DNA from 3 places in the Microbacterium sp. M3 genome. Region 2 is predicted to be linked to each of the others. Evidence: predicted binding sites of a transcription regulator. Region 2 holds the regulator's gene; each other region holds the start of a gene.
What was found. Region 2 encodes HspR, which represses chaperone genes until heat shock. Its sites were predicted from a motif close to AAGTTGAGTCNNNNNGACTCAACTT; they were not measured.
Positions count from the first base shown of each region.

Region 1: a site for HspR is predicted at 6,792-6,816, ahead of R8Z57_RS00930 (ATP-dependent Clp protease ATP-binding subunit). Genes of this name have one in related genera too.
Region 3: a site for HspR is predicted at 7,505-7,529, ahead of R8Z57_RS03825 (Hsp20/alpha crystallin family protein). Genes of this name have one in related genera too.

Region 1 covers NZ_JAWTZT010000001.1:208,700-219,059, reverse strand. The annotation lists gene nrdE (class 1b ribonucleoside-diphosphate reductase subunit alpha) at 1-684, shown strand, start outside; gene nrdF (class 1b ribonucleoside-diphosphate reductase subunit beta) at 740-1,714, shown strand; gene R8Z57_RS00960 (helix-turn-helix transcriptional regulator) at 1,924-2,865, opposite strand; gene R8Z57_RS00955 (hypothetical protein) at 3,340-4,020, shown strand; gene R8Z57_RS00950 (class I SAM-dependent methyltransferase) at 4,031-5,143, opposite strand; gene R8Z57_RS00945 (helix-turn-helix domain-containing protein) at 5,236-5,685, shown strand; gene R8Z57_RS00940 (DUF3817 domain-containing protein) at 5,708-6,172, shown strand; gene R8Z57_RS00935 (GNAT family N-acetyltransferase) at 6,278-6,649, opposite strand; gene R8Z57_RS00930 (ATP-dependent Clp protease ATP-binding subunit) at 6,831-9,467, shown strand; gene R8Z57_RS00925 (DUF72 domain-containing protein) at 9,574-10,293, opposite strand.
Region 2 covers NZ_JAWTZT010000005.1:137,652-148,011, forward strand. The annotation lists gene R8Z57_RS15150 (DUF5979 domain-containing protein) at 1-1,924, shown strand, start outside; gene R8Z57_RS15155 (DUF2252 domain-containing protein) at 2,079-3,464, shown strand; gene R8Z57_RS15160 (TetR/AcrR family transcriptional regulator) at 3,484-4,095, opposite strand; gene R8Z57_RS15165 (MFS transporter) at 4,264-5,556, shown strand; gene R8Z57_RS15170 (amidohydrolase) at 5,553-7,175, shown strand; gene R8Z57_RS15175 (heat shock protein transcriptional repressor HspR) at 7,249-7,734, opposite strand; gene R8Z57_RS15180 (DnaJ C-terminal domain-containing protein) at 7,892-8,890, opposite strand; gene R8Z57_RS15185 (nucleotide exchange factor GrpE) at 8,906-9,538, opposite strand; gene dnaK (molecular chaperone DnaK) at 9,541-10,360, opposite strand, start outside.
Region 3 covers NZ_JAWTZT010000001.1:825,771-836,130, forward strand. The annotation lists gene R8Z57_RS03790 (HNH endonuclease signature motif containing protein) at 1-603, shown strand, start outside; gene R8Z57_RS03795 (alpha-amylase family protein) at 691-2,358, opposite strand; gene R8Z57_RS03800 (DUF2207 domain-containing protein) at 2,472-4,271, opposite strand; gene R8Z57_RS03805 (MarR family winged helix-turn-helix transcriptional regulator) at 4,314-4,754, shown strand; gene R8Z57_RS03810 (ABC transporter permease) at 4,761-5,495, opposite strand; gene R8Z57_RS03815 (ABC transporter ATP-binding protein) at 5,492-6,292, opposite strand; gene R8Z57_RS03820 (thymidine kinase) at 6,375-6,965, shown strand; gene R8Z57_RS03825 (Hsp20/alpha crystallin family protein) at 7,028-7,483, opposite strand; gene R8Z57_RS03830 (L-serine ammonia-lyase, iron-sulfur-dependent, subunit alpha) at 7,601-9,187, opposite strand; gene R8Z57_RS03835 (VOC family protein) at 9,292-9,657, opposite strand; gene R8Z57_RS03840 (hypothetical protein) at 9,631-9,930, shown strand; gene R8Z57_RS03845 (alpha/beta hydrolase) at 9,940-10,360, shown strand, end outside.

The sequences.
Region 1 (10,360 bases), on a different contig from region 2:
GGCTCGGAAGAGGGCGTCGACTTCACGAACATCTACTTCTACTCGGTGCTGTTCCACGCGCTGAAGGCGTCGAACACCATCGCGATCGAGCGCGGTGAGGTGTTCGACGGGTTCTGGGACTCGAAGTACGCGACCGGCGAGTTCTTCGACAAGTACATCGACCAGGAGTGGGCACCCGCGACCGACAAGGTCGCCGAGATGTTCGCCGGCCACCACATCCCGACGCAGGACGACTGGCGCGAGCTGAAGGCGTCGATCCAGCAGCACGGCATCTACAACCAGAACCTGCAGGCGGTGCCGCCGACCGGCTCGATCTCGTACATCAACAACTCGACGTCGTCGATCCACCCGATCGCGGCGAAGATCGAGATCCGCAAGGAGGGCAAGCTCGGCCGCGTCTACTACCCGGCGGCGTTCATGACGAACGACAACCTGGAGTACTACCAGGACGCGTACGAGATCGGCTACGAGAAGGTCATCGACACCTACGCCGCCGCCACCCAGCATGTCGACCAGGGACTGTCGCTCACGCTGTTCTTCAAGGACACCGCGACCACGCGCGACATCAACAAGGCCCAGATCTACGCCTGGCGCAAGGGCATCAAGACGATCTACTACATCCGCCTCCGCCAGATGGCGCTCGAGGGCACGGACATGAGCGAGTGCGTCAGCTGCACCCTCTGACCCCCGGTCGTTGAGCGAGCTTGCGAGACGAAACGTTTTCGGAGAAGAAGGAAAGATGAGCGAGAAGCTCCAGCTCCTGGACCACGTCCAGGCCATCAACTGGAACAGGATCCAGGACGACAAGGACCTCGAGGTGTGGAACCGCCTCGTGAACAACTTCTGGCTGCCCGAGAAGGTGCCGCTGTCCAACGACATCCAGTCGTGGAACACGCTCACCCCCGAGGAGCAGACCCTCACGATGCGGGTGTTCACCGGCCTGACCCTGCTCGACACCATCCAGGGCACGGTCGGCGCGGTGTCGCTGATCCCCGATGCGCTCACCCCTCACGAGGAGGCCGTCTACACGAACATCGCGTTCATGGAGTCGGTGCACGCCAAGTCGTACTCGTCGATCTTCTCGACGCTGTGCTCGACGAAGGAGATCGACGAGGCGTTCCGCTGGTCGATCGAGAACCCGAACCTTCAGAAGAAGGCTCAGATCGTCATGGAGTACTACCGGGGCGATGAGCCGCTCAAGCGCAAGGTCGCGTCGACCCTGCTCGAGTCGTTCCTGTTCTACTCGGGCTTCTACCTGCCGATGCACTGGTCGAGCCGCGCCAAGCTCACCAACACGGCCGACCTGATCCGCCTCATCATCCGTGACGAGGCCGTCCACGGCTACTACATCGGCTACAAGTTCCAGCGCGGGCTCGAGAAGGTCGACGAGGCGACCCGCAACGACATCAAGGACTACACGTTCTCGCTGCTGTACGAGCTCTACGACAACGAGGTGCAGTACACGCAGGACCTCTACGACGGCGTCGGCCTCACCGAGGACGTCAAGAAGTTCCTGCACTACAACGCCAACAAGGCCCTCATGAACCTGGGGTACGAGGCGATGTTCCCCTCGACCGTCACCGACGTGAACCCGGCGATCCTGTCGGCCCTCTCGCCGAACGCCGACGAGAACCACGACTTCTTCTCGGGGTCGGGCTCGTCGTACGTCATCGGCAAGGCCGAGGCGACGGAGGACGAGGACTGGGACTTCTAGAAGCTCCAGAACACGCTTCGCCCGTATTGGGCGGCTGAGAGGCCCGGACCCGCAGGATTCTGCGGGTCCGGGCCTCCTCTCCGATCGGGATCATCGGGTGCTCGGCTGCCGAGGCGCCGACGACCCCGAGCTGCCAGCCGCGCTGGTGTCGCGCGGCTCCTCCTGACGCATCCCGGCATCCGCGGCGCGTCCCGACAGCAGGTCGGGGATCAGCGGTCCAGGACCTGCTTGGGCGAGACGCCGTACGCGTCGGCGAAGTACCCGGCGAATCGGCTCGGAGACAGGAACCCCCATCGTCGGCTGATGTCGCGCACCGTGTCTCCGCGGGTGGGGTCTCCGAGACGGAGGTCTTCGTAGGCTGCCTGCAGCCGCACGTTGCGCAGATAGGTCCTCGGTGGCGTCTGGTCGATCTCCCTGGCGCGGAACGCGGTGGTCAACTCCCTGACCGAGGTTCCCGCGGCCGCCGCGACGTCGAGCACCGTGATGGGCAGCGACGCGTGCGCGTGCATGAAATCGACGGCTTCGCGGTGGATCCGAGCCAGGCGCTCTATCGACGCCCGCCGCTGGACCGGGTCGCCCACGAGTCGGAAAGAGTCGAGGGCGGTGACGGCGAGGAGCCGGTAGACGGTCGTGCGGACCATGTCGTCGTGCAGTCGACCGGCGCGCTGGAGGTTCTCGGCGACGTCGAGCACGGAAAGAACCGTGGCCCCCGCCCGCGGGCTCGCCGGGTGTGCTCCGTCGAACGCCAGGGCCAGGTCGTCCTGCCCGTACAGCACACGGGCGGTCTCCGCGAGGGCGGCGGGCTCCAGGATGACGGCGCGGTTGCAGGTCGGCTGGAAGAACGTCTCGTAGCGGGTGTTCGGCTGGAACAGCACCGGTGCGGACGACAGGTCGCCGTCTTCGTCGCCCGTGTGCCAGCCGACCGGGGTCGAGCTGGTGCCGATCACGAACTGGTCGCTCTCGCCGGCGCACCCATACGATCCCGCGGATCGCGTGATCGAGATCTGGAACCGATCGTCCCCGACCACGAGCTGAGCGAGCACACCGAACCCCGTGCTCATCTTCACGGGGCCGTACACCCCCGTGAGATGCTGCTCGGTCCGGTCCGGGTCGTCGAGATCGAGGACCCTCTCGAGATAGGCGGGCGACATCACAACCTTCCTGCGACCGTCGCTGCGGCGACGACTTCCGCCCAGCGTGCCCCCGCATCGGGCATGGGTCAATCCCACCGACGCGGGGCCACGCTCGCGCTGATGATGACGGATGCCGGGGGCCGCGGCATCCGTCATCATCTCGTCGAGACGAACCTCTCGAAGTCGCGTAATAGAACCGACGTCGCGGTGTCTCTTGAGTGGGGGGATTGCGCCGGAGCCCCGGTCCGGCACCCCGGCCGCGAGTCCCGAGCTTGTGGCTACCGGGGGAGCCGGCATTCTCGCGTCGGCCCCCCGGTCAATCTCCGGCCTGCGCCGCGGTGTTCCCGCGTGCGGCCGCGAGCTCCCTGGAGTCACGCGAAGCGCGTGAAATCGCGGGCGGACAGGTGACACGCGGCCACCGCGTTCCCTACAGTGGCCACATCGGCACCGGGCTGTGGGAGTCCGGGCCCAGCGCGGGGGAAGGGGTTGACCGTGGAGAGCAGCACGAGCCCGAGCAGCGAGTCCGGGCGCGCCGTCGCCGCGCCCGGTCGCCCGCCGGCGGCACCCGTCACCCGCGGGACCCTGGTGTGGTTCGGCCTGGGGTTCGTCCTCCTGTCGTTCTTCGCCGCCTTCCTCGGCTCGTGGCTCGCACGCTCGGTCGACACCGCCGAGGCGGTCCCCGCCCCCGCGCCGTCGCAGTCCGAGACCGTGGCGCCCGAGTACGAGGAGGCGCTGGCCGAGATCCTGCCCGCGGGCTCTGCCGTCAGGGCGGGGTCGGGCGTGCCCGAGGCGGGCAAGGGCTACGAGGGCGACGTCTACATCGACATCCTGACCGCCGACGTCTACTACTTCGAGGACGGGGAGTGGACCCACGTCGGCAACATCCGTCAGTCGGCGGCCGAGAACCTCACCGGCGAGCAGGGGCCGGCCGGGGCGCAGGGAGCTGCGGGGCCGCAGGGGCCGACGGGAGAGGCGGGCGCGCCCGGCGCGCCCGGAACGCCCGGGACGCAGGTCGCCCTCGGGACGTCCGCGCCCGCGGATGAGACGTGCACCGCCGACGGAGACATCTACATCGACACCGCCGCGGTGGAGTTCTACGAGTGCCAGGCCGGGGAGTGGGTGCTCTTCGGACCGACGACCGAGCCGACGCCCGAACCCGAGCCGACGGAGTGACTCGGCGCCGCTACGACCGGCGCGTCGAGGCGGTGACGGTGAACTTGGCGTTGCGTGCGACCTGGCGCGTCGGTCCGACGTGGCGCTCCAGCGCGGGGCGGTAGCGCAGGGCGGAGTTCCACACCGTCCACAGCTCGCCGCCCGGTCGCAGGACGCGCGCGGCGTCGGCGAACATGCGGGGTGCGATGCCCTCGTGCACGGCGGAACCGGAGTGGAACGGCGGGTTCAGCGCGATGAACGACGCGCTCTCGTAGGGTCGTGACCCGAGCATGTCGTCACGGACGACCTCGACACGGTCGGCGACCCCGTTGGCGATCGCGGTCGCCCGCGCGGAGGCGACCGCGGCGGCCGACTGGTCGCACGCCACGATCCGCAGCGCGGGTTCGCGGAGCGCCAGCGTCGCGCCGACGACGCCGGTGCCGCACGCGAAGTCGATGACATCCCCGCCGCTGGTGACGAGCTCGGGCAGCTGTGCGAGGAGGAATCGCGTGCCGATGTCGATCGACGTCCCGGCGAAGGCACCCCCGAACGCGCAGACGACGAGCCCGTCGTGCGTCTCACGCCGGGGCGCGGGATCGGCTCCGCCCCGCGCGCCGCGGACCACGAGCACGCGCGACTTCTGACGCGCGTGCGTGACGTCCAGTCGCACGAAAGAGTCGCGCAGCACGTCGTTCATCGCGAGCGTCATGTGCTTGACCCGCCCGCCGGCGAAGACCACGACGTCCGGCTCGGCGTGCGCCGCGATGAGCTGCGCGATGTCGCGCAGCGCGTCGAGCGACCGCGGCAGCCGCAGGAGGACGACGCGCGCGCCGCGCACGAGGTCCTCCGACAGCGGCAGCGACGCGAAGGCGCCGGTGAGTGCCGCGCGGTGCGCGTTGGCGGCGAGGGCGCGCTCGCCCGTGAGCGGATCCTGGTGGACGCGGATGCCGCTTCCGCCGTCGGCGGCGGCACTCAGGGTGAGCGCCCCGTAGCCGTCTCCGATCACGACCAGCTCGCCGGGGGCGGCCTCGCGCCGCGCGGACACGGACTCGTCGAGCAGCAGCCGGTCGGCGGCATCCGATGCGACGAGATCGGGAGCCTCGACGTCGGGCCACCGCCGCAGGTCGTCGAGCGAGAACGTCACCGTCCCACGCTACCGGGGCGGTGCGTGCGAAGGCGGTGCGGCCGCACCCGCGAATGCGCACCGGATCCAGACGGCGGGTCTAGCATTCAGAGGTGTCCGAGCGCCCGTTCAGCCCCGTCATCTCGCTGCTCACCGTGGCCGCCGTCTGGGACGCGCACCTGGGCGCCCAGTTGCGCGACCTCGGACTCACGACGCGCAAGTACGGACTCTTGGCCCACATCGACGCCACACCGGGCATCTCGTTCAGCGAGCTCGCCCGGCGGTCGCAGATCACGGTCCAGTCGGCGCATGCCGCCGTGCAGACGCTGGTCGCTGACGACCTCGTCGCCGACGCGACGGCGCACGCCGGTGCGGCGTCCGACCTGCGGGTGACGGCGCGGGGAAGCGACGTGCTGCAGGCTGCTGAACGACGGCTGGCGGCGCTCGACGCGAATCTCACCGCGGGCGCGCCGGGCCTGGCCCGCGCGCTGGAGGGACTGCACGAGGAGCCGTTCGGCCTGGACCGCGGCTCGCTCGGCACGGGAGCCGGTCCGAACCGCTGATTCCTTCAGGTAGCCTGAAGGTGTGTTCCGAAATCCCCATCACCTCTTCCGTGCGCTCGCGATCGCCGAGGCGATCTCGTGGACGCTCCTCATCGCGGGCCTGATCGCGCGGGCGCTCACCGGCTGGTCTTTCGGGGTCACCGCGGGTGGCGGCATCCACGGCTTCATCTTCCTGTCGTACGGGGCGACGGTGATCCTGGTCGCGCTCAACAACCGCTGGCGCGTGGGCGCGACTCTCGTCGCGCTCGTTAGCGCCATCATCCCCTACGCGACCATCCCGGCCGAGCTGTGGCTGCAGCGCACCGGACGACTCGCGGGCGCCTGGCGCCTCGACCCGACCGACGACCCGCGCGACGCCACCTGGTACGACCGGACGATGCGCTGGTTCCTGCGCCGCCCGTGGGTGCTCGCCGGGCTCATCGCCCTGGCAGTCGTCGCTCTCTTCGTCGCCCTGCTGATCATCGGTCCCCCCGGCGGACGCGACTGACGCGCCGACCGCGGCCGGAGGGGCGCGACGGGTGCGCCGAACCGCAGCCGGACGGGCGCGGCAGACGCGCCGGTTGCGCAGCGCGTCCGGCGCGTCCGTCGCTGCTCAGTCCCGCGGCGGCAGCTGCTGCAGCGTCCAGGTGTTGCCGTCGGGATCGTCGAAGGTGACGAAGCGGCCCCACGCCTGCTCGTCGACGCCCTGCGCGTCGAGGCCCTGCGTCCGCAGGTGCGCCAGCGCCTCGTCGGCGTCGGGCACCACGACCTGGATCGTGTTCTGCTGCCCCGGCTCGAGCGTGCCGCCGAGGCCGGTGCCGAAGGCGATCGAGCAGGCCGAGCCGGGCGGCGTCATCTGCACGAAGCGGAGCCCTTCGAAGGGCACCTGGTCGTGGTCGGCGTGGAAGCCGATGCGCTCGTAGAACTCCTTCGCGCGGTCGACGTCGCTGACCGGCACGAAGATGAGCTCGATCTTCCAGTCCATGGGCATCCCTCTCGTCGGTGAATCGGGCCCCCTCCATCGCTCACGCTACGCCCGGGGTCCGACAATCGGCGGGGTCGGCGTCGATCCGGGAATACCTGCGCGGTTCCTCCGTTGAACTTGACAACGCCTGTATCAAGTTCAAAACTTGATGCCGATCCACTCAAGTTTCAGGAGAGATGGAATGCCCGAAGACTTCACCCCCCAGGCCGCCGGCGACGGAAGCTCGTTCGACGAGTTCCTGGCCCGCTACCTCGCGGGGGAGCGCGCCCGTGCGGAGCGCTCGATCGACCTCAGCCGCTTCCTGGGCGCCCGCACCCAGCAGCTTCTCCAGCGCGCCGGCAAGTACGCGCTCGACCGGGGCCAGCATGAGCTCGACGCCCTCCACGTGCTGCGCGTCCTGGTGGCCGAGGCCCCGGCGCGCGACGCGGTGCGCCGCATCGGTGCGGACGCCGACGCGATCGTGCGCGCCACGGAGGAGCGCCTGCCCGCGCCCGCTGCGGCGGCCGACGTCGACGGTGCCGTGGTCACCTCGTCCGTGCAGCGCGCGCTCTTCCACGCCTACCAGGTCGCCCGGTCGTCCGGTTCCACGTATGTCGACCCGGAGCATCTGTTCTTCGCGCTCGTGCTCGCGCAGGACACCCCGGCCGGGCAGGTGCTGGCACGCGCCGGCGTCACCGCCGAGGCGCTGACGCAGGGCGCGCGCGAGACCGTATCGCCCTCGAACGCCCCCGCGACGGACGAAGCGGATGCCGCGGCATCCGACACTCCGATGCTCGACACCTACGGCACCGACCTCACCGCGCGCGCCCTGGACGGCGAGCTCGACCCCGTGATCGGCCGCGCCGACGAGATCGAGCAGACGATCGAGATCCTCAGCCGCCGCACGAAGAACAACCCCGTGCTCGTCGGCGAGGCCGGTGTCGGCAAGACAGCGATCGTCGAGGGCCTCGCCCAGGCGATCGTCGAGGGCGCCGTGCCCGAGCAGCTGCTCGGCAAGCGCGTGGTGGCCCTCGACCTCCCGGCGATGCTGGCGGGCACCCGCTATCGCGGGGACTTCGAGGAGCGCCTGACCAAGACGATGGACGAGATCGCCGACCGCAAGGACGAGCTCATCGTCTTCATCGACGAGGTGCACACCGTGGTGGGTGCCGGCGGCGCCGGTGACGGCGGCATGGACGCCGGCAACATCCTGAAGCCGCGCCTCGCCCGCGGCGAGCTGCACCTGGTGGGCGCGACGACCCTCAAGGAGTACCGCGTCATCGAGAAGGACCCCGCCCTCGAGCGGCGGTTCCAGCCCGTGCGTGTCGGCGAGCCGTCGGTCGAGGACGCCGTGCTGATCCTGCACGGCCTGAAGCCGGCCTACGAGGAGCACCACGGCATCGTGTACACCGACGAGGCGCTGCGCGCGGCCGTGGAGCTCAGCGACCGGTACCTCACCGAGCGCGTGCTGCCCGACAAGGCCATCGACCTCATCGACCAGGCGGGTGCCCGGCTGCGGCTGCGGCTCGGCGCGCGCGCCGAGGGACTGAGCAGCCGGCGGATCAGCGGGCTCATCGAGCGCCTCGCGACGCTCGAGGCCGACAAGAACGCCGCCGTCTCGGCCGAGCACTACGAAGAGGCCTCGCGCATCCGCGACCAGATCGCCGACGTGCAGGAGCAGCTGGACCGCGCGACCGCGCCGAGCCAGGGGATCTCGCGCGAAACACAGGGCGATGCCCTCGGTCTCGGCGAGAATCCCCGGGTTCGGGATGCCGGCACCCCCGCGGCGGTCGTCGACGAGGCACAGATCGCCGCCGTGATCAGCCGGGCCACCGGCATCCCGGTGAACCGGCTCACCGAGACCGAGCGCGAGCGCCTCGCCGCCCTCGAGGACGAGCTGCACGATCGCGTGATCGGGCAGCACGACGCCGTGACCGCCGTCGCCAAGGCCGTGCGCCGCAGCCGCACCGGCATGGGCGACGCCCGCCGGCCCGTGGGCTCGTTCCTCTTGCTCGGCCCGACCGGGGTGGGCAAGACCGAGCTCGCCAAGGCGCTGGCCGGGTCGCTCTTCGACGACGACACCGCGGTGATCCGGTTCGACATGAGCGAGTTCGGCGAGCGGCACACCGTGTCGCGTCTCGTCGGCGCCCCTCCCGGATACGTCGGCTACGACGAGGCCGGACAGCTCACCGAGCGTGTGCGGCGCAACCCGTACTCGATCGTGCTCTTCGACGAGATCGAGAAGGCGCACCCCGACGTGTTCAACCTGCTGCTGCAGGTGCTCGATGACGGGCGCCTGACCGACGGCCAGGGCCGCACGGTCGACTTCCGCAACACCGTGATCGTGATGACCTCCAACCTCGGCTCGGAGTTCCTCGCCTCCCGCGGCGGCGCGATCGGCTTCCTCGCCGACGGCGGCGGGTCGACCGGCTTCGGCTCGGAGAAGGACCTGCGCGACCGCGTGTTCAGCAAGCTCCGCGAGGCGATGCGGCCGGAGTTCCTCAACCGCATCGACGAGATCGTGCTGTTCCGCAAGCTCGAGAAGCCGCAGCTGCAGAGCATCGTGCGCCTGCTGCTCGGGGCGTCCGACGCCCGCCTCGCCCAGCGCGAGGTGTCGCTGGTGGTGACCGACTCGGCCGTCGCCTGGCTCGCCGACAACGGCTACGAGCCCGAGTACGGCGCCCGCCCGCTGCGGCGCCTCATCCAGCGCGAGGTCGACGACCGCATCGCCGACCTGTTCGTCACGGGTGCGCTCGTGGACGGCGGGACGGTGACGGTGGATGCCGCGGCCGACGCGCTGACGGTGGTTTCGGGTTCGCCCTTCGCCCAGGCCGCCTGACCCGCTCAAACCCCGCTCACCTGTCGCGATCTGCCGCCCGTGCCGGCAGGTTGTGACAGGTGAGCTTCGGGGGCGCCGGCCGTCGGGCGTGGTGCTCCGGCACGGGTCAGGGCTGCAGCATCCCCTTCAGCGTCCGGGCGTTGCGGACGGCGTTGCCCTCGCCGTCGTTGTTGAAGTAGGCGAAGACCTCGTGCCCGCCGGCCTCCCATTCCCCGATGCGGTCGGCCCACCACCTCAGGTCGTCGTCCGAGTACGAGCCGGCGTACAGATGCTGCGTGTCGGGGCCGTGCAGCCGCACGTACACGAGGTGGGTGGTCGCGCGGAGGATGCACGGGAGGTGCGCCCCGCTCATGACGCAGTACGCGGCCGCGTGCCGCTCCAGCATCGCGAACACCGCCTCGTCGTGCCACGACGGGTGCCGGAACTCGATCGCCGGCCGCGTCCAGTCCGGCAGCACCGTGAGGAAGTGGTCGAGCAGCCCATCGTCACGCTCGAGGCTCGGATGCAGCTGCACGATGAGCGGTCCCCGTTTGCCATCGAGGGCGTGCAGGCCGCGGGTGATGCGCTCGATCCAGACCTCGGGATCGCGCAGCCGGCGTGCGTGGGTGAGGCCGCGCGAGGCCTTGACGGCCATCTCGAATCCGTCGGGGAGGCGATCGCGCCACGCGGCGTACCGGGCGTCGGCGGGCCAGCGGTAGAAGCTGCCGTTGAGCTCGACGGTGTCGAACTCGGCCGTGTACTGGTCGAGCCAGGTGCGCTGGTCGCCGCGATAGATCACGCCGCGCCAGTGGGGGTAGATCCACCCCGAGGTCCCGATCCGAGCCATGGCCCCAGCGTGGGCGACGCCGGCCCGGAGCGGCACGGGGTTGCACCGCCGCCGCGTCCGCGATAGC
Region 2 (10,360 bases):
CATCGGCGAGGGCACGGCCGACGTCGTGGTGACCAACAGCGCGACGGCGCTCACGGGCACGTTCGTGGTCGTCAAGGACGTGGAGACCACGGACGGCTCCGCCCCGCCCGCGATCGACCCCCAGACGATCCCCGTCACCTGGACCGCGACCCTCGCCGGCCAGCTCCTCGACAGCGGGATCATGCAGGTGGCCCTGGACGGCACGGCGGCGGCTCCGGACGGCGGCCCGTTCCCGGTCGGCACCGTCATCGAGCTCACCGAAGACGCGAGCGACATCGTGCTGCCGCCCGGCTGGGAGTGGGCCGGGGCCGGCTGGAACCCCGGCAGCACCTTCGTGATCGAGGACTCCGTCACGGCGACGATCACGCTCACCAACACCATCGCCCCGGCCGCCGACGAGCGGCACGTCACGATCGTGAAGTCTGCCGCCGGCGAGGCCGCCGACCCGGCCTACGGGTACACCGTGACCTACAACATCGACCCGCCGGGCACCCGCAGCGAGCCCGTGACGCTCCCCGTCGGGACGCCGATCGAGCTCACCGACATCCAGACCGACGCCGACGTCCTCGCGCTCGCGGAGCAGGTGCCGACGGTGAACGGGCAGCCGACCCCCGCCGAGTGGTGGGCCGAGCCCGTCTTCGTCGTCACCGTCGACGGGGTCACCCGGGAGCTTCCCACCGGCGGCTTCGACCGGATCGTCGAGGTTCCCCTCGGTGAGGCCGGCGGCGACGTCGCGATCGAGGTCCGCAACGGCCTGCGACAGGGCACCTTCACGCTCACCAAGGACTTCGAGACCGTCACGGGCGAGCACATCCCGGAGGGCGCCCGATTCACCGCCGGCTGGACCGCCACGACGCCGTCCGGCGACGTGACCACCGGAACGCTGCGTCTCCCTGCCGACGGCACGCCCGTCGGCCCGGTCGGCGACGACGGGAACCCCCGTCAGTTCCCGTTCGGGACCGAGGTGACCTACGACGAGCTCACCGCCCCCAGCCTGCCGTGGCTGGTCTGGGGAGAGCCGGCCATCTCACCCGATCCGCTGATCATCGGCACCGACGCGGCGGCGTCGGTGAACGGCACGATCACGAACTCCGCGACGCTGGCGACGGGCACGTTCGAGATCGTGAAGGCGCTCGACGGCATCGACTCCGGCGACCTGCTCATCGACTCGTTCACTATCGACTACACGGCCCTCCAGCCGAACGGGGTCGTCCGCGTCGGCAGCTTCGAGCTGCCCGCCGACGGCACGCCCGCCGGGCCCCGCGACGCCCAGAGCCAGCCGGTGCAGTTCCCCGCCGGGACGATCGTGCGTGTCGACGAGGCGCCTCTGGACGAGGCGGACCTGCCCGACGACTTCGACTGGGCGGGCATCAGCTGGACGCCGGGCAACTTCCTCACCATCGGCGCCGGCGCCACAGCTGAACTCACGGTGACCAACTCCGTCGTGCAGCTGACGCGGTTCTCGGTCACCAAGGCGCTCACCGGCCCCGCGGCGAGCGCCGTGCCAGCCGACACCGTGTTCGTCGTCGACTGGTGGCAGCTCGACGAGCCGCAGACCCCGCTCGAGGTGCGGATCGGCCAGACCGCGTACTCGCCGTACATCCCGGTGGGTACGATCGCGCTCGCCGAGGAGCAGCTGCCCGCCGTGCCCGGTGTGGTGTGGGGCCCGATCACGTGGACCGCGAACGGCGAGCCGCTGTTCATCGCCCCGGACGGCCGCGCCGTGGCGCAGCTGCGCGAGGGCGAGGACGAGGAGATCTCGTTCACCGTCACCAACACCGCGAACGCCCCCGGCGGAGGCGGAGGCGGCGGCAACCTGCCGGCCACCGGCGGCGGTGCGGTCTCGCCCCTCGTCCCCGCGACCGCGCTCGCACTGATCGCGCTCGGCGTGTGGCTGGTGGTGCGGCGCACCCGCGCGGTCTGACCCGGCCTCTCTGGCGAGCGGATGCCGTCGCCACCGTCCGCGGTGGTTGCGGCATCCGCTTCGTTCGTCACGGGATCTTTCACCGCGGGCTTTCGCGCGAACGCGGCTGCCGCGAGTCCTTTGCGAGCGCACGGAGCAGGGCCACAATGAGCGCATGAGCGAATCCGTGGGGGCGGCGCCGGCGACGTGGACGCCGCCGGCGAGTGTGGCAGATCGACTGGCGGAGGGGCGCGCGGCGCGGCAGCGCACGCCGCGCAGCAACCTCTCACGGCTGAACGGGGGTGCGCGCGACCCGCTCGGCATCCTCGACAGGCAGAACGCCACACGGGTGCCCGAGCTCGTTCCGCTGCGGATCGAGCGCATGTCGGCGAGCCCGTTCGCGTTCTACCGCGGCACGGCGGCCCTGCAGGCGGCGGATCTCGCGAACGACCCGCACAGCGGCATCCTCGTGCCGTCCTGCGGTGACGCGCACATTGCGAACTTCGGCTTCTACGCGTCGCCGCAGCGCACGCTCGTGTTCGACCTCAACGACTTCGACGAGGCGGCGTGGGCGCCGTGGGAGTGGGACGTCAAGCGGCTGGTCGCGAGCATCGTCATCGGCGGGCAGGCGACCTCGCGCGACGACCGCGTCATCGAAGACGCGGCCCTCGCCGCGGTGCGCACGTACGCGCGGGCGATGGACGCCAACGCCGGGCGCAGCCCGCTGCTGCGGTTCTTCGAGCACTTCGACGTGACCGCCTTCGCCGACGCGGCCGACAAGCAGACGCGCGACGTGCTGCGCGCGGCGATGCACGACGCCGAGAAGCGCACGGCCGAGCGCGCAACCCGTCGTCTGACCGAGACACTCGCCGACGGACGCATGGCCTTCATCGAGCGGCCGCCCATGATGGTGCACGTCGACGCCGAGACCCAGGGACGGATCAACGAGAACCTGAGCAGGTACGCCGACTCTGCCAACATCGACATCCGCGTGCTGCTCAACCACTACACCGTCTCGGATCTCGCCCGGCGGGTCGTGGGGGTCGGCAGCGTGGGGACCGTATGCGCGCTCGTACTGCTGCAGGACGGCGACGGCCATCCGCTGCTGCTGCAGGCCAAGCAGGCCGGCGAGAGCGTGCTGGTCGAGTACGGCGGCATCGAGCAGCCCGACCAGGCGGTGTCGTACATCGGCAAGCACGGCCACGGCGGCCGGGTGGTCGCTCTGCAGCGCATCCTGCAGGCGGTGTCGGACCCGTTCCTCGGTCACCTCCAGGCCCCGGCCGGTGACTTCTACGTGCGGCAGTTCCACGACATGAAGGGGTCGGTGGAGGCCGAGAGCATCGAGGACGCTCCGTTCGGCGCGTACGCACAGGCGTGCGCGGCGACCCTCGCGCGCGCCCACTCGCAGTCGCCGCAGGCGGCGACGGTCGCGGGCTACATCGGCAACGGGCGCGTCGTCGGCGAGGCGATCCTCGAGTGGGCCTACGCGTACGCGGCACTGTCGAAGGCGGACTACGACGCCTTCGTCGCCGCGCACCAGGACGCCCCGACGGCCGCCTGACGTCGCGGCGGCCGGCGCGTCACCGCCGGCGCTGCCCGATCCGCAGTCGCAGCGAGGTGAGGAGCATCTCGAGGCCGATCTCGAAGGCGGCGTCGCTGCGCTCGGGGCCGGTGGAGGCATCCGCGATCAGTCGTCCGAGCGTGACCGTCGGCACGCCGGGCTGCCAGATCTCGTCAGGCGAGGTGAGGTCGAGCCCGAAGCCGATCGCGTACGCGTCGACGATGGCGACGACGGCGAGCACCTCGTCGTCGGGCACGCCGGCGGCCGCGAGCGCGGTGGCGAGCCGGTCGTAGCTCGCGATCACGCCGGGATCGGTGATCGTCTTGCCCACCAGGAGCGGAACGATGAGCGGGTGGTCGGCATAGAGGCGGCGGAGCCCGCGGACGATGCCGACGACGATGTCGTCCCACTCCCCCGTCACCGGTTCGGGAAGGTAGCGCTCGCCGAGGCGCGAGCGCATGAGCTCGACGATCGCGTCCTTGCCGTCGACATGGTTGTACAACGACGACGGCGTCACGTTCAGCCGGCGGGCGAGCGCGTTGACGCCGAAAGTCGCTCCGGAATCGGCGAGCTCGATCGCCGCGTCGGCGATGAGATCGACTGACAGCAGGTTCACGCGGGGGCGCGGCATCCGACTCCTTCTCTCCTCGGTCAGCCTAGACGCGGCGGGAAGCGGCGAAATCAGCGCTTCCCAAGAGCGTCATCTGGGTGCAACAATAAACGAATACCGTTCGTTTAATCGGCCGCGCCGGCCGGTTCCCCGCACACCGTCGTGCACCAAACGACAGGAAGAACCCGCATGAACGACCTCACTGCTCGCGTGCCCCTGCGGTTCCCGGCCGCCGCCGCGACCTTCGCCATCGGCATCGCCGGCTACCTCGGCGTGAACCTCTCGCCGTACATGATCACCGCCCTGCAGACCGGCTTCGGCACGGACGTGCTCACCGCCAGCTGGATCGTCACCGCCACGCTGCTGGCCACCGCCGTCACCGGCCTCGCGACGGCCCCGCTCTGCGCGGGACGGCACCGCCGCCTGGTCGCCCGCGTCGGACTCGCGGCCGGGCTCGCCGGCTTCCTGCTCGCCGGGCTCGTTCCCGTCGCCGGCGTCGCGATCGCCGGGCTGCTGATCGGCGGCATCGGCGCGGGCGGGGCGGTCGCGGCCGCAGGGTCCGCCCTGGCCGCCTTCCGCAACCCCGACCGGGTGGCAGGGTTCAACGGTCTCGCCAACCGCGGCGTCATCACGATCGTGCTCGCCGTGGTGCCGCTCATCGGTCTCGCCCCGATCGACGTCTTCGGCGCGCTGGCGCTCTTCTGCCTCATCGGCCTGGTGGCGGTCGGATGGATGCCGGTGGCCCCGGTCATCGAGCCGCAGGCCGGCGCCGCGGTGGCCGAGGCGATGCCGCTCACCATCCCCGAGACCGGCGCCGTCCGGCGCGTTCCGGCCCGCGCGGGATCGCGCACGGTGACGATCGCCGGCTTCGCACTGCTGGTGACCTTCGCCCTGTGGGCCGTGAGCGAGGACTCGCTGTGGGCGATGGCGGGCGTCATGGGCGCCGAGCGGGCCGGGCTGACGCCGGAGGGCCTGGGCATCGCGCTGAGCGGCGCGACCGCGGGCGGGCTGGTCGGGTCGCTGCTGCTGATGGTCGTCGGCAACCGCCTCGGCCGCGCGGTGCCGCTCGTCGTGCTGCTCGTCGCGGGCGGAGCGCTCAAGATCGCGCTCAGCTTCGCCGCCGACCAGACGACGTTCATCGTGCTGTTCATCGTGTGGAACACCATCTACGCCGTCGCCTTCATGTACTTCGTCTCGACCTCGGCCGCGCTCGACGCCGACGGCCGCTGGTCGGGACCGCTCCTGGCCGTCTACCTGGTCGGCTCGGCGCTCACCCCCGTCATCGGCGCCGCTCTGGTCGAGGTGTTCGGCTACCAGGGCTTCGTGGTGGTGCTGGGAGTCTCGAGCTTCGTGCTCGCGATCCCGGCGGCCATCGTCGCGGCGATCTCGACGAGGGTCGAGAAGGATGCCGCAGCCGACGCCGACGTCGAGGCCCGTGCCGCCGATGTTCGTGCCACCGACACCGAGGGGATCTCCGCATGACCACCACGATGTACACCGGAGGCCGCATCTTCACGGCCTCCGACGAGCCATGGGCCGACGCCCTCGTCGTCGACGGCGGTTCGGTGACGTTCGCCGGCGACGCGGCACGCGCCGCCGCGGCCGCCGGACCGGATGCCGTGACCGTCGACCTCGAGGGGCGCCTGCTGCTGCCCGGCTTCACCGACGCCCACACGCACCTCGTCATGATGGGCGAGGCGCTCGGGCGGGTCCCGCTCACCGATGCCCGCACCCTCGACGAGATCCAGGCGCGGCTGCGATCCGCTCGTGAGGCCCAGCCCAATGCCCTCCGCGTGCTCGGTCGCGGCTGGCTCTTCGACTCGGTGCCGGGTGCTCCGACGGCGGCCATGATCGACGCCGCCGTGGCCGACGTGCCGGTCTACCTCGACGCCAACGACTACCACTCCTGCTGGGTGAACAGGGCTGCCCTGGCCGAGCTCGGCATCACGCGCGACACCCCCGACCCTCTCGGGGGCCGCATCGGACGCGATGCCGACGGCGAGCCGGACGGCATGCTGTACGAGACCGCGGCCGTCGCGCACGCGTGGGCGTTCCTCGCCGAGGCCACCAGCGACGCCGACCGCGACGCGGCGGTCGAGCGCACGCTCGCCGCCTACGCCGCCACCGGTGTCACCGGTGTCGTCGACATGGCATTCGACGAGCGGGGTCTCGCCGCCTTCCAGCGCGCGGTGGGGCGGCGCGACGGCGCTCTTCCCGTCCGCGTCGCCGCCCACTGGCTCATCGAGAACACCGGCGACGAGACGGCCAACGTCGCGCAGGTGCGCCATGCCGCCGAACTCGCGGAGCGGCTGGATTCGCCGTGGCTGCGGGTGGTCGGCATCAAGCTCGTCGTGGACGGCGTCATCGATGCGTGCACGGCCGCGATGCGGCATCCGTACTCCGACGGCTCGAACGCCGAGCCCATCTGGTCGCTCGACGCGCTGAAGCCGGTCGTCGCGGCCGCAGACGCCGCGGGCCTGCAGGTCGCGCTGCACGCGATCGGCGATCTTGCGAGCGACATCGCCCTCGACGCCCTCGAGCACGCGGCGGCGGTGAACGGCCCGCGCGACCGCCGCCATCGCATCGAGCACCTCGAGTACGCGGCGCCCGGCACGGCCGAGCGCATGGCCCGGCTCGGCGTCACCGCCTCGATGCAGCCGGTGCACGCCGACCCCGCCATCTTCGAAAACTGGGCGGCGATGCTCGGCGACGAGCGTGTCGACCGCGCTTTCGCGTGGCCGGAGTACGTCGCCGCGGGAGCGCTGCTGGCCTTCTCGACCGACGCGCCGACCGCGCCGCACGAGGCCCTGCCGAACATGTACATCGCCGCGACCCGCCGGTCGGCGCTCGACGACGCCTTCGCTCCCCGCCATCCGCACTTCGCACTGCCGCTCGCCCAGGCGCTGGCCCACGCGACAAGAGATGCCGCGGCCTCCGTCGGCGACGGCGCGACGCGCGGCCGGCTCCAGGCGGGCATGGCCGCCGACTTCGCGATCGTCGACGTCGACCCGTTCACCGCGGGCCCCGAGTCGCTGCTCACGGCGCGGGTGGTGCGCACCGTCGTCGACGGCGAGGTGGCGCACGACACCGGCGACCTCTGACCCGGCGGGGCGGCGCCGCCGCCGCGGGGTGTCGCGGCGGCGACCGCCGCGCTCGGCGGAACTCGTGAGGGACTCAGGCGTCGGGGCCGGTGGGCGCCTCGGACGCGTCGCCGCCGGACGGCCGGTCGATCGGCGTGCGCGGGCGCCACACCACGACCTCGGTCGCGCGCCGCACGCGCGTGCCGTGCCGCAAGGTCACCACGGCGCCGGTCGAGCCCGCGGCGAAGACGCGGGCGCCGGGGCGCCTCTCCATCTCGGCGCGCATGCGCTCCTCGAGGTCGCGGACGCGCCCGTGCAGCTCCTGCACCCGGTTCTCGAGCTCGAGGATGCGCATGATCGCGGGCAGCCCGATGCCGTCCGACGACATGCGGGCGACCTCGCGCAGCTGCTCGACGTGGCGCAGCGAGTAGCGCCGCGATCCGCCCTGCGTGCGGGCGGGCACGACGAGCCCCAGCCGGTCGTACTGGCGGAGGGTCTGCGGGTGCATGCCCGACAGCTCGGCAGCGACGGCGATCGCGAAGATCGGGGCATCCGCGTCGATCTCGTGCTGTTCTGCCATGTCGGTCACCTCCGTTCCCGGTCTTCGAGCGGCCATGAACCGGTCGCTGGGCGAGCGAGGACCGAGCGGGACGAAACGCCCCGGACAGGCCAGACGCCTCGACGGCGTTTCGTCTCGCTTCGCTCGCTCAACGACCGGGAGAGCACGACCGATTCTCCTAGCCCCGCGCCTTCGACATCAGCTCGGCGCGCGGATTCTCCTTGGGCTCGAGGCTCTGATAGCGCTCGAGGGCCTCTCGGGCAGCCTCGTCGAGGTGCGACGGCACCGCGACCTGCACCTCGGCGAGGAGATCGCCGGTGCCCTTGCTGGTCTCGACACCGCGGCCCTTGACGCGCAGGACGCGACCCGACGGGGTGCCGGGTGCGACGCGCAGGCGCACCGGGTCGCCCCCGAGCGTCGGCACCTCGATCGTCGCGCCGAGCGCGGCCTCGGTGAACGTCACCGGCACCGTCACCCGCAGGTTGATGCCGTCCCGCGTGAAGACGGGGTGCGGGCGCACGGTGACCTGCACGACGATGTCGCCGCTCTCGCCGCCGTCGGGCGACGGACGCCCGCGACCGCGGAGCCGGATCTTCTGGCCGTCCGAGACTCCCGCGGGGATCTTCACCTTGAACGGCTTGCCGTCCTCGCCCTGCAGCGTGATCGTCTCGCCCTTGGTGGCGGTGAGGAAGTCGATCGTCGTGCGGGCGATGACGTCGGCGCCCCGGGTGGGGCCGCCGTAGCCGCGGAAACCGCCGCTCGGCTGCCCGAAGCGGCCCGAGCCGAACCCGGTGCCCCGCTGCTGCTGGTTGAACATCGCGAAGATGTCGTCGAAGTCCTCGGCGTTCTGGTACCGGGCGCCACGGCCCTGGTTGAACATCGAGAACACGTCCTCGAAGCCGCCCTGGGCACCCTGGCCGCCCGCGGTGAAGCGCGCGCCCGAGCCCATCGCCCGGATCTGGTCGTACTCCTTGCGCTGCTCGGCGTCGGAGAGCACCGAGTACGCCTCGCTGACCTCCTTGAACTTCGCCTCTGCGGCGGCATCGCCCTGGTTGGAGTCGGGGTGATACTTGCGGGCGAGCTTGCGGTACGTCTTCTTGAGGTCCGCCTCGCTGACGTCCTTCGCGACGCCGAGCACCGAGTAGAAGTCCTTGTCGAACCAGTCCTGACTGGCCATGGATGCTCCTTCGGGCTACTCGGCGGGAACGGCGACGACGACCTTCGCGGGACGCAGTTCGACAGAGCCCAGGCGGTAGCCGATCTCGACGACCTCCAGGATCGTCGGCTCGGCCTGTCCCGGGGTCGGCACCTGGAAGATCGCCTCGTGCTGCTGCGGGTCGAACACCTCGCCCGCGGCGCCGTAGGTGATGAGGCCGATGCGCTCGGCGACGCCGCGCAGCTTGTCGGCGATCGCCGCGAACGGCGAGCCCTCTTCGAGATCGCCGTGCTTCTCGGCACGGTCGAGGTCGTCGAGCACCGGCAGCAGCCCCTTGGCGACGGCACCCTGCGCCCGCTCGATCTCGACCTCGCGCTGCTCCTCGGTGCGGCGCCGGTAGTTGGCGTATTCCGCCTGCAGGCGCTTGAGGTCGTTGAGCAGCTGCGACTCGAGGTCGGCCAGCACGGCGTCCTCGGCCGCGGCGTCGGCGTTCTGCGAGGCGCCGAGGATGTCGTCCACCGTGAGCTCGTCGGCTCCGGCGTCCGCGTCGCGCCCGTCCTGCGGCGCGGGGCCGGAGGCGTTCGCCTCCGGCCCCTCACCCTCAGGCCGGACCTCTTCGCCGTCGCCCTGGCCTTCGGCCGGGTGCGGGTTGTGGTCCTTGTTCGCCATGGTTACTTCTTCTCGTCCTCGTCGTCGACGACCTCGGCGTCCACGACGTCCTCATCGGACGCCGCCTGACCCTGGTCGCCCGCCGGAGCGTCGGTGGCGGCATCCGGAGCCGACTGCGCAGCCTGACCGGCGGCGTAGATCGCCTCGCCCAGCTTGCCCTGGCTCTGGTTCAGCTTGTCGAACGCGGTCTTCACGGCCTCGTCGTCCTCGCCCGCCAGCGCGGTCTTGAGAGCGTCGACGTCGCCCTGGACCTCGGTCTTGACGTCCTCGGGGAGCTTGTCGTCGTTCTCCTTGATGAGCTTCTCGATCGAGTACGAGAGCGTCTCGGCCTGGTTGCGCACCTCGGCGGCCTCGCGACGCTTCTTGTCGTCGGCGGCGTGCTCCTCGGCCTCGCGCACCATGCGCTCGATGTCGTCCTTGGGCAGCGACGAGCCGCCCGTGATCGTCATCGACTGCTCCTTGCCGGTGCCCTTGTCCTTCGCCGACACGTGGACGATGCCGTTCGCGTCGATGTCGAAGGTGACCTCGATCTGCGGGATGCCGCGGGGCGCCGGCGCGATGCCGGTCAGCTCGAACGTGCCCAGCGGCTTGTTGTCGCGGGTGAACTCGCGCTCGCCCTGGAAGACCTGGATCGCGACCGACGGCTGGTTGTCGTCGGCGGTCGTGAAGGTCTCCGAGCGCTTGGTCGGGATGGCGGTGTTGCGCTCGATGAGCTTGGTCATGATGCCGCCCTTGGTCTCGATGCCGAGGCTCAGGGGGGTCACGTCGATGAGCAGGACGTCCTTGCGCTCGCCCTTCAGCACACCGGCCTGGAGGGCCGCG
Region 3 (10,360 bases), on a different contig from region 2:
GACCCGCGCACGCCCGACCAGAAGCGGCACGACGCGTTGGCGGGCATTCTCGCTGCGGCGGCAGCCTCTGCCGATACCCCGACGCTCGGCGGCGCCGCGCCTACGCTCGTCGTCACGGTCGCCGAGAGCCAGCTCGGCCGCCCTGACGGCGTCGCGTTCGTCGATGGGCCCGACGGCGAGGTGCCGGTTCCGGCGGCTTTCGCCCGCCATATCGGATGCCATGGCACCATCCATCGGGTCACTCTCGGCGCGAACGGCAAGGTCAAGGCGATCCACGTCACCGACCGCGTGTTCACGTGGTGGCAGCGGCGCGCCATCTCCACCCGGGACGGCGGCTGCGTGATCCCCGGATGCCGCGTGCGGGCTGCGTGGTGCGAAGTCCACCACGTCGTGGAGCACTCCCGGGGCGGGCTCACCCACACCGACAACGGCGTGCTGCTGTGCTGGCACCACCATCGGACCATCGAAACGAGCGGCTGGGAGATCCGGATGCTCGACGGGGTTCCTCAGGTCAGGCCCCCGGGCTGGATCGATGGACGAAGACCCTGGCGCGCCGCGAACCGGGTGCTCCACACCGACCTGGAGCGATCGAGACCTGCCTAGCTCGTCACGATCACGCGGGCGAAGCCGCGCCGGGCCACTCGGCCCATCGACCGGCGAACCGTCTCCTCGGCCTAGATCGGCCATCGCTCAGGTCACGCGGCCGTCGCCGGGCCGCGCCACCCGGAACCACCGATACCCGTACGGCGCCACCTCCAGCTCGACCTCCCCGCGCTCGCCCAGCTCGAGACGGTGCGCGCCGAGCAGGTCGACCAGCGACGCCCCCTCGGGCTCGTCGTCGAGGGCGAAGCGAACGGTGGCCGGCACCTCCGAGAAGTTGTGTACCGCGACCATCCGCCCGACGTCTGCGCGCAGCGAGTGCACGAGCACCGCGCTGACATCCTGCTCGAGCACCTCGAACGCGCCCCAGCCGAGCTCGGGCGAGATCCGGTACCGCGAGATGAGGTCGCGGAAGAAGTGGAGCAGCGACCCGCGGTCTTCGATCTGGTCGGCCACGTTGACATGCTCGGGCGCGAACCCGTCGGACGGGGGCGCAGCCACGAGACGCGAGGGCGCGGCATCCGAGAATCCCCCGGTCTTGCCCGCCGACCACTGCATGGGCGTGCGCACCGCCTGCCGCCCCGGGATCTCGGCGTTCTCACCCATGCCGATCTCTTCGCCGTAGAACAGCACCGGCGTCCCCGGCAGGGTGAACAGCAGGCTGTACGCCATGCGGATGCGCCGCGGATCGCCCTGCAGCATCGTCGGCAGCCGCTTCACGATGCCGCGACCGTAGACGCGCTGCTTCTCGTCGGGGGCGAGCGCCTCGAACACCTCCTGGCGCTCGTCGTCACTGAGCTGGTCGAGGGTCAGCTCGTCGTGATTGCGGAGGAAGTTCGCCCACTGCGTCTCGATCGGCAGCGCGGGGCGCGACGAGAGCGCCTCGACGAGCGGCGCCGGATCGCGTCGCACCAGGGACAGGTACAGGCGCTGCATGGCGACGAAGTCGAACTGCATCGTCAGCTCTTGGCCATCGTCGGTCGCACCGAAGTACGGGACCTGCTGCTCGTACGGCAGGTTGACCTCACCCAGCAGCACCGCCTCGCTGGAGCGCCGCTGCATGAATCGGCGCGCATCGCGCAGGAAGTCGTGCGGGTTCGCCATGTCAGCGCCCTCGGGCACCTCGAGCAGGAAGGGCACCGCATCGACGCGGAACCCCGCGACCCCGAGCTGCAGCCAGAACCCGATCGTGCGGGCGATCTCGTCGCGCACGGCCGGGTTGGCGATGTTCAGGTCGGGCTGGTGCTCGTAGAAGCTGTGGAGGTACCACTGGCCGGACTTCTCGTCGTTCGTCCAGATGCCGTCGGCCTCCCCCGGGAACACCGTGTTCTTCTGTCCCTTGGGCGGCGGATCATCGCGCCACACGTAGTAGTCGCGGTACGGCGAGTTCACGCTGCGCTTGGCCGCCACGAACCAGGGATGCCGGTCGGAGGTGTGGTTCACGACGAGGTCGACGATCACCCGCATGCCGCGGTCGTTGGCCGTGCGCACCATCTCGACGAACATGCCGTGGTTGCCCAGGCGAGGGTCGATGCCGTAGAAGTCGGTGACGTCGTAGCCGTCATCGCGATCGGGCGTGGGGTAGATGGGCATGAGCCAGATGCAGGTCACGCCGAGCTGCGCGAGATAGTCGATGCGCTGAGCGAGCCCCTGCAGGTCGCCCACGCCGTCGCCGTCCGAGTCCAGGTACGTCTCGACGTCGAGGCAGTAGATGACGGCGGACTTCCACCACAGGTCGCTCGTGTCGGTGATTCTCACGGGTCACGAGTCTGGCTGGCGGCACGGGCCGGCGGCACCCCCTTTCGGAACCGCGGCTCATCCGCTAACCCGCGCGAACGCCCGACGAGCGACCGCGCGAAGCCGGCGGCGGGTCACACCCCGCCGCCGCCTCCCCCGCCGCCACCGCCGCCGGCGGAACCCCCGCCCGACGACCCTCCCGAGGAGGACGAAGACGACGCCGACGTCGACAGGTTCGAGATCCCCGCCGAGAACGCGGCCGCGTTGAACCCCGCCGACCCGGCGTACCAGCCGGGCGTGCGGCCGTCGCCGTAGAGCACGGCCAGCTCGTCGGCCCACTTCTTCTCCTGGCCGAACACCACGGCGTACGGCAGCAGCTTCTCGTAGAGCTCGAGCTTCACGCGCGGGTCCGAGACATCGACGGGAACGCGCTCGGCGCCCTGCGGCGACTGGAGCATGCGGATGCGGTCGGCCTCGGCCCACTCGATGAACTGCTTCAGGCCGCTGAGGTGATCGCGCACCTCCGCCCCCTCGGCCGTGAGCGGCTTGTGCGAGACCATGCCGGCGACGACGAGCACGACGAGCACCGACCCGATGATGAGGAGGATCGGCACCAGCGGCATGACGAAGGCCGAGAGCGCCCCGATCCCGAACAGCACGACGAGCACGGCCGCCACGATCGCGATGACGATCGGCCACGCCCGCGCACCACCGGGCACCGGCCGCCGCAGGCCGCGGCTGGTCAGTTCCGCCGAGGCCGCCTTCAGCACCTTCTGGGCCGTCGTCGAGAAGCGCGTGTCACTGCGGCCGAACTCGAACTCCTCACCCGGCGTGCCCGACGGGAAGAGGCCGGGCAGCAGCATCCGTCCATCCCCATCGGCCAGTGACGGATCGACGAGCACCGCCTTCAGCTTCGTCCCGCCGAACAGCTTGGGCGGACCCTCCTCGATGCGGATGCTGCCCACCACCGCCTGCTCGAGCACCTCGGCGGGGATCGCCTTCGTCGTGCGGCCGAGCAGTACGGCGCTCTCGAGCGCATCGATCTGCCGCGGCGGCGTGTACTCCGCGATGATGACGGGCCGCCCGGCGGCGTCGCGCAGATGACGTCTGCGGGTCACTCCCGCCAGCACGAGCGCGGTGCCGAGACCGAGCAGCGCCACGCCGCCCTGCAGCCAGCCCCAGGGCGATGCGAGGTAGCCGGTGTCGAACTCGGTGAACGTGTCGGGGCGGAAGCCGATGGCGATCGTCATCGTCTGGTACGGCTGCACTCCTTCGACGGATGCCGCGACCGCCCCGTCGACGTCGGCGATGGTGCACGTGCGGGTGTCGCCCTGATACCCGACGTAGCAGGCCTGCTCGCCGGTGCGGGCGTCCCACAGCTCGGCGGGCATCGTGACCCGTGCCGTGATGCGCCCGAAGGGCTGCGCCCAGTCGACGCCGTTCACATCCCAGTAGAACTCGTCGGCGCCGGTGTCGGCATAGAAGCGCGTGACGTTCTCGAGCGTGTACGTGAAGACGTACGTCTGGCGTCCGTGCACGTAGTCGTCGCTGCGCGAGGTCATGATGTACTCGCCGTCCTCGGACTCCGCCTCTGCGGCGCGAGGAGCGCCGTTCTCGTCGGTGATCGAGACCAGCTGCGGGTTGAGCGGCGCACCGTTGAACGAGTCGGGGAGGATGTGGCGCATGCCGCGGTTCTGGTCGAACTCGGGGAACACCGCCACGAAGGTCTCGACCACGGTGAGCGTGCTCGTGCCGTCTTCGGCGCGGCCGAGCTGGTACTCGACGTCGAGGCTCTCGAACGAGAAGTCGTCGACGTCTGCGCGCGCGGGCGCGGCGAGAGAGAGCGAGAGCAGCAGTCCCGCCAGCAGCGCGAACACGAGTCCCGTGAGCGCGCGACGATGCGGGTGCAGCGCGGTGACGGCAGAAGGCCCCATGGGGCCAGCCTAGGGTCCGCGCCCTGCCCTACTCTTGACGCTATGACCGATCGCCGCCTCGCCATCGACGCGTGGGAGAGCCTCTTCCGCGCACAGCACGAGGTGTTCGGCGACATCAACGACGACTTCCACGACGACACGCTCAGCCAGGCCGAGTACGACGTGCTCCTCACCGTCACGCGCGGCAGCGACATGACCGCCCGGCTGCGCGATGTCACCGCCAACATGCTCATCAGCCAGCCGAGCGTGTCGCGTCTGGTCGACCGCATGGTGGTGCGGGGCCTGCTCACCAAGTGCGCCGACCCCGACGACGGGCGGGGCGCCCTCGTGCATGCGACGGATGCCGGAGCCTCGCTGTTCCGCCGCATCGCGAGCGCGCACGGCAAGGCCATCGCCGAGCGCATGTCGCTGCTCTCGGACGACGAGCTCACGCAGCTCCGCGACCTCACCGCGAAGCTGCGGAAGAAGCAGCCCGGCTGCTGACCAGCTCTACGGGGTCCGGCGGCGCAGCGTGAGCGAGGCGAGGATGAGTGACCCGACGGCGAACGCCACCACGACCAGCAGCGGGCCGAATACGTCCCATCCCTCGTCGCCGGCGGTCACGGCATTGATCGTGTCGATGGCGTAGCTCAGCGGCAGCACCTTCGAGATCTGGTACAGCGCCTCGGGCATGTCCTCCCGGGGCATGAAGAGGCCGCCGAGGATGATCTGCGGGAACACGATGAGCGGCATGAACTGCACCGCCTGGAACTCGGTGCGCGCGAAGGCGCTCGCCAGCAGCCCGAGTGCGGTGCCGAGGATCGCGTCCACCACCGCCACGAGCCCCAGCTGCCACAGCGGCCCTTCGACCTCGAGGCGGCACACCCATACCGCGAAGGTGACCGTGATGACCGCCTGCAGCGTCGCCATCAGCCCGAACGCCAGTCCGTAGCCGAGGATGAAGTCGGCCTTGGCGATCGGCGTGGTCATGAGCCGCTCGAGCGTCCCGGATCGGCGCTCGCGGAGCGTCGTGATCGAGGTGATGAGGAACATCACGATGAAGGGGAACAGCCCGAGGATCGGCCCGCCGAACTGGTCGAACACGCCCTCCTGGTCGCTGAACAGCCAGGCGAACAGCCCCACCAGCAGACTGGGCGCGACGAGCATGAGGGCGATCGATCGAGGGTCGTGGCTCAGCTGCCGCAGCACCCGCCCCGCCGTGGCGAACGTGCGCACGCCGTTCACGATCCCCTCCGCTCCTCGCGCGCCTCGCGACGCGTGAGCGGATGATCGGATGCCGCCCCCTCGGTCGCGGCGTGCGCGTCACGCTCGATCAGAGCGAGGAACGCGGCATCCGGATCCGTCGTCCCGGTGTCGGCGAGGAGCCCGTCGGGGGTCGTGTCGGCGACGATGCGCCCCGACCGCATGAGCAGGAGCCGGTCGCAGCGGAGCGCCTCGTCCATGACGTGGCTCGAGACGATGAGGGTGACCCCCGTCTCGGCGAGTCCGCGGAAGACGCCCCACAGCTCATTGCGCAGCAGCGGGTCGAGGCCCACCGTCGGCTCGTCGAGCACCAGCAGCTCGGGGGTCCCCAGCATCGCGACCGCCAGCGAGACGCGGCTCTCCTGTCCGCCGCTGAGCGAGTCGATGGTCTGGTCGCGCTGATCGCCGAGTCCCACCTGCTCGATGACCCGGTCGACGTCGGTCCGCGGCGCGTCGACCAGCCGTGCGAAGTAGCGCAGGTTCTGCCGGATGGTGAGGTCTCCGTACACCGACGCCGCCTGGGTGTCGTAGGCGACACGGTGTCGCAGGCCGGGAGCGCCGGCGGGTTCGCCGAGCGCGGTGACGGTGCCGCCGGCCACCTTCTGCACCCCGACGATCGCACGCATGAGCGTGGTCTTGCCGCACCCCGACGGGCCGAGCAGCCCGGTGATCTGCCCGTGCGGGATGTCGAGATCCAGCCCGCGGAAGACCTCGGTGCTGCCGCGGCGCACGTGCAGACCGCGCACCGTGACGGCGCCGCCGGCGTGTTCGTTGCTCACGTGATGAATAGTGCTCCCCGCCACCGCGCGGCGCCACCCCCGCTCGCGCGCGCCCGGGTGGGGCGGACGTAGTCTGTGCCCCATGCACACGCGCACCCAGGCGAGGCTGCAGGTCGTCGCCGGTCCGATGTTCGCCGGCAAGTCCGAGGAGCTGCTGCGTCGCGTGCGCCGGGCGCGCATCGCCGGCCTGGCGGTAGAGGTGGTGGGCCACGCGCTCGACGACCGCCGCGGCGAGGGGCAGGTCAGCTCGCACTCCGGGCTCAGCATCCCGTCGCGCACGGTTTCCGACGCGGACGCCCTGCTCGCCGCGGTCCGCGGACGCGACCTCGACCTCGTGGCGATCGACGAGGCGCAGTTCTTCGGCCCGCCGCTCGTCGCGGCGGTGAACGCCCTGACCGGCGAGGGCGTCACGGTCGTCGCCTCGGGCCTGTGCGTGACGTTCGACGGCCGGCCCTTCGAGCCGCTGCCGGCTCTGATGGCGCTCGCCGAGGACGTCGTCAAGCTCACCGCCGTCTGCGCGGTGTGCGGCGAGGACGCGGCGTTCCACCAGCGCGTGTCGGCCGCCGACGGCGGGGATCCGCTCACCCCGACGAGTGCCCAGATCGGCGGGATCGAGTCGTACCAGGCACGCTGCCGGCGTCACTTCACCGGCGCCGTGACGGCCTCGGCCTGAGATGACGGATGCCTCGCCCCGGGGCTTGGGGACGAGGCATCCGTCGATGCGGGGTCGATCGCCTACTGCTCGATCGGCTGCGGCGCGTCGGTCGACTCGTGCGCCTTGATGGTCGGGGCGCCGCCCTCGGCGGTGACCTCGATCTTGCGCGGCTTCGCCTTCTCGCTCACCGGGATCGTCACGCTCAGCACCCCGTTGCTGTAGCTCGCCGAGATGCGGTCGGTGTCGATGCCCTGGCCGAGGTTGAGCTGGCGCAGGAAGCTCGCGGCCTCGCGCTCGCGGGTGATCCACTTCACGTCGTCGCCGCTGTGGAGCGTGCGCTCGGCGCGGATCGTGAGCAGCTGGCCGTCGACGTCGATGTCGACCGAGCCCGGGTCGATGCCGGGCAGGTCGGCGGTCAGTACGTAGTGGTCGCCGTCGCGGTAGAGGTCCATCGGCATGCGGCGCGGGCCGCGGCGCGTGTCGAAGAGACCCGACGCGAGGCGGTCGAGGTCACGGAACGGGTCGTAGGTGGCCATGGGAATCTCCTCTCTGTCATGGAGTTGAGTCGACTCGACTCAACTGCGAACAGATTAGCACTCGACCCTCGAGAGTGCTAAGTGCCCGAGCGTTCGCTCTGAACGAACACGGCACTGTCAGCACTCGATGACGTTCACCGCGAGGCCGCCCTCGCTCGTCTCCTTGTACTTGTGCGACATGTCGATGCCGGTCTGCCGCATCGTCTCGACGACCGCGTCCAGCGACACGTAGTGCGACCCGTCGCCACGGAGCGCCAGCCGTGCCGCCGTCACCGCCGTCGACGCGGCGATCGCGTTGCGCTCGATGCAGGGGATCTGCACGAGACCCCCGACCGGGTCGCACGTGAGGCCGAGGTGGTGCTCCATCGCGATCTCGGCCGCGTTCTCGATCTGGCGGTTCGTGCCGCCCATGACGGCGGTGAGGCCGCCGGCCGCCATCGCGCACGCCGACCCGACCTCGGCCTGGCAGCCGCCCTCGGCGCCAGAGATGGAGGCGTTGGCCTTGAACAGCGAGCCCAGCGCGGTCGCCGTGAGCAGGAAGCGACGGATGCCGCGCCGCCGGTTCGCCTCTGCCACCGTGGCCTCGTCCCAGGCCGCCGCCTCATCCGGCGCGACCGCGTGGCCGTGGTACCCCAGCAGCGCGCTGCCGACCAGCTCGCCGTACGGCGTCACGGCGTTGCCGGCGCCCAGGCCGGAGTCGGCGAGGAACCGCCACCAGTACATGGCGACGGCCGGCACGATGCCGGCGGCGCCGTTGGTGGGGGCGGTCACGACCCGTCCGCCGGCCGCGTTCTCCTCGTTGACGGCGAGCGCGAACGCCCCCAGCCACTCCCCCGGCAGCTCACGGCGGCCGTCGGCCTCCGCGGTCTCGAGCTGCGCGCGGATCGAGGCCGCGCGGCGCTTGACCCCGAGCATGCCCGGGAGCACGCCGTCGGATTCCAGCCCCGCTTCGACGCACGCGGCCATGGCGTTCCAGATCGCGTCGAGCCCCTCGGCGACCTGCTCCTCGTCCCGCAGCGCCGTCTCGTTGAGCCGAGCCGCTTCGGCGATCGTCAGACCGCGCTCGTCGCAGAGGGCGAGCAGCTCCTCGGCGCTGGAGAAGTCCAGCGGGTAGGCGTGCGCACGCACCTGGGGCGGCTCGCCCTCGCGCCGTATGAAGCCGCCGCCGACGGAGTAGTACGTCTCGCGGACCAGCAGGCCGGCATCCGACGTCGGAAGGGGTTCGGGGGTCGCCGCCGCCGGTCCGGTGGCGCGGATCCCGGTCGGGGCGAGCGCACGCGCCGGCCCGTCGACCGCGGTGGCCCAGGCCTCGAGGGTCATCGCGTTCGGGTGCCCCGGCAGCCGGGTGCGCGGTGCGAAGACGACGTCGCCGCGCTCGAAGGGCACCGCGTGGACGTCGGCCAGGTCGAGCCGCGCACCGTCGGGCCAGCCGCTCCACGCCGCGCGCACGGCATCCGGATCCACCGTCTCGGGCTCGAGACCCCGCAGCCCCGCGACGACGGCGTCGGGGGTGCCGTGGCCGATGCCCGTGGCGCCGAGCGAGCCGTAGAGCGTGCAGGTGACGCGGCCCACGCGCTCGAGCACGCCGCTCTCGCGCAGCCGGACGACGAAGTCGAGGGCGGCCCGCATGGGGCCGACCGTGTGGGAGCTCGAGGGTCCTACGCCGATGGAGAACAGCTCGAACGCCGAGACGTAGGCGCTCATCGGTCCCAGGCTAGTCTCGCCCCGCGTGCAGAGTGCCCCTCGTTATCGACTTGATAGGGGCAGGATGCCACTGCTCACGTCGCGCCGATGCGCAGCGTGCACGCTCACGCCCTCGGGCGATGCTCGACGAGACCGACGGTGTTGCCGTCCGGGTCTTTGACGAACGCCTGCCACTCGTCATGCCCGGCAGGACCGAGCGTGTCGTCGTCGTGCGTGAAGATCACGCGCGGGGGCGTCACGACCTCGGCGTCGGCCACGCGTGCGAGCGCGGCATCCATGTCGTCGACGCGGAGGTAGATCAGCGCGGACGGTGCGCCGCGCTCGAGCAGCAGCCGCACCCCGTCGAGATCGAAGAAGAGCAGCCCCGGCGGGTCGAAGACGGCGGCGGGCGGGGTGCCGAGGAGCGCGCGGTAGAACCCGGCGGCACGCTCGAGGTCATCGGCATGCTGGGCGACCTGGACGAGTCTCATGGCGTCATTCTGACGGGGGCGCACGCGACGCGCCATCGCCGCAAGCCCCTGCCGCCGCTGCGCGCGCAGGAGTATCAAGGAGGCAACACATCTCGGGAGGTCGCGATGCTCTTCGTGCTCTATCTGATCCTGCTCATCGGCGGCATGGTGCTGGTCGGCATCTCGTTCGCCTCGCCGGTCCTGCCGGGACTGGTGTTCATCGCGGGGGTGCTCTGCATCGGCGCCGCCGTGGCCGTGCCCATCACCGCCGGCACCTTCGAGCAGCGCAGGTAGCCGCCCGCCGTGCGACACCGCGAGCGGCCTGCGCAGCGGAGGATCTACGTCGGCGGGCTCGCGTTCCGTGTGCTGGCCTCGCCTCGTGCGGCGGAGTCGCGCGGCGCAGCGGATGCCGCCGGACCCGCGATCGTGCTCGTCCACGGGATCGGCGTCTCGCACCGGTACCTGTCACGGCTGCACGACGAGCTGGCCCGGACCAGGAGCGTGTACTCGGTCGATCTGCCGGGGTTCGGCGGGCTGCCCAAGCCCGGCCTCGACCTCGACGTGCCGGCGATGGCGGCCGGACTCGCGACCGTGATCGAGTGGCTCGGTGTCGGGCCCGTGGTGCTCGTCGGGCACTCGATGGGGTCGCAGTGGGTGGTCGAGCTCGGAGCGCAGCGCCCGGAGCTCGTGGTGCACGTCGTCGCGATGGGGCCCGTCGCCGACA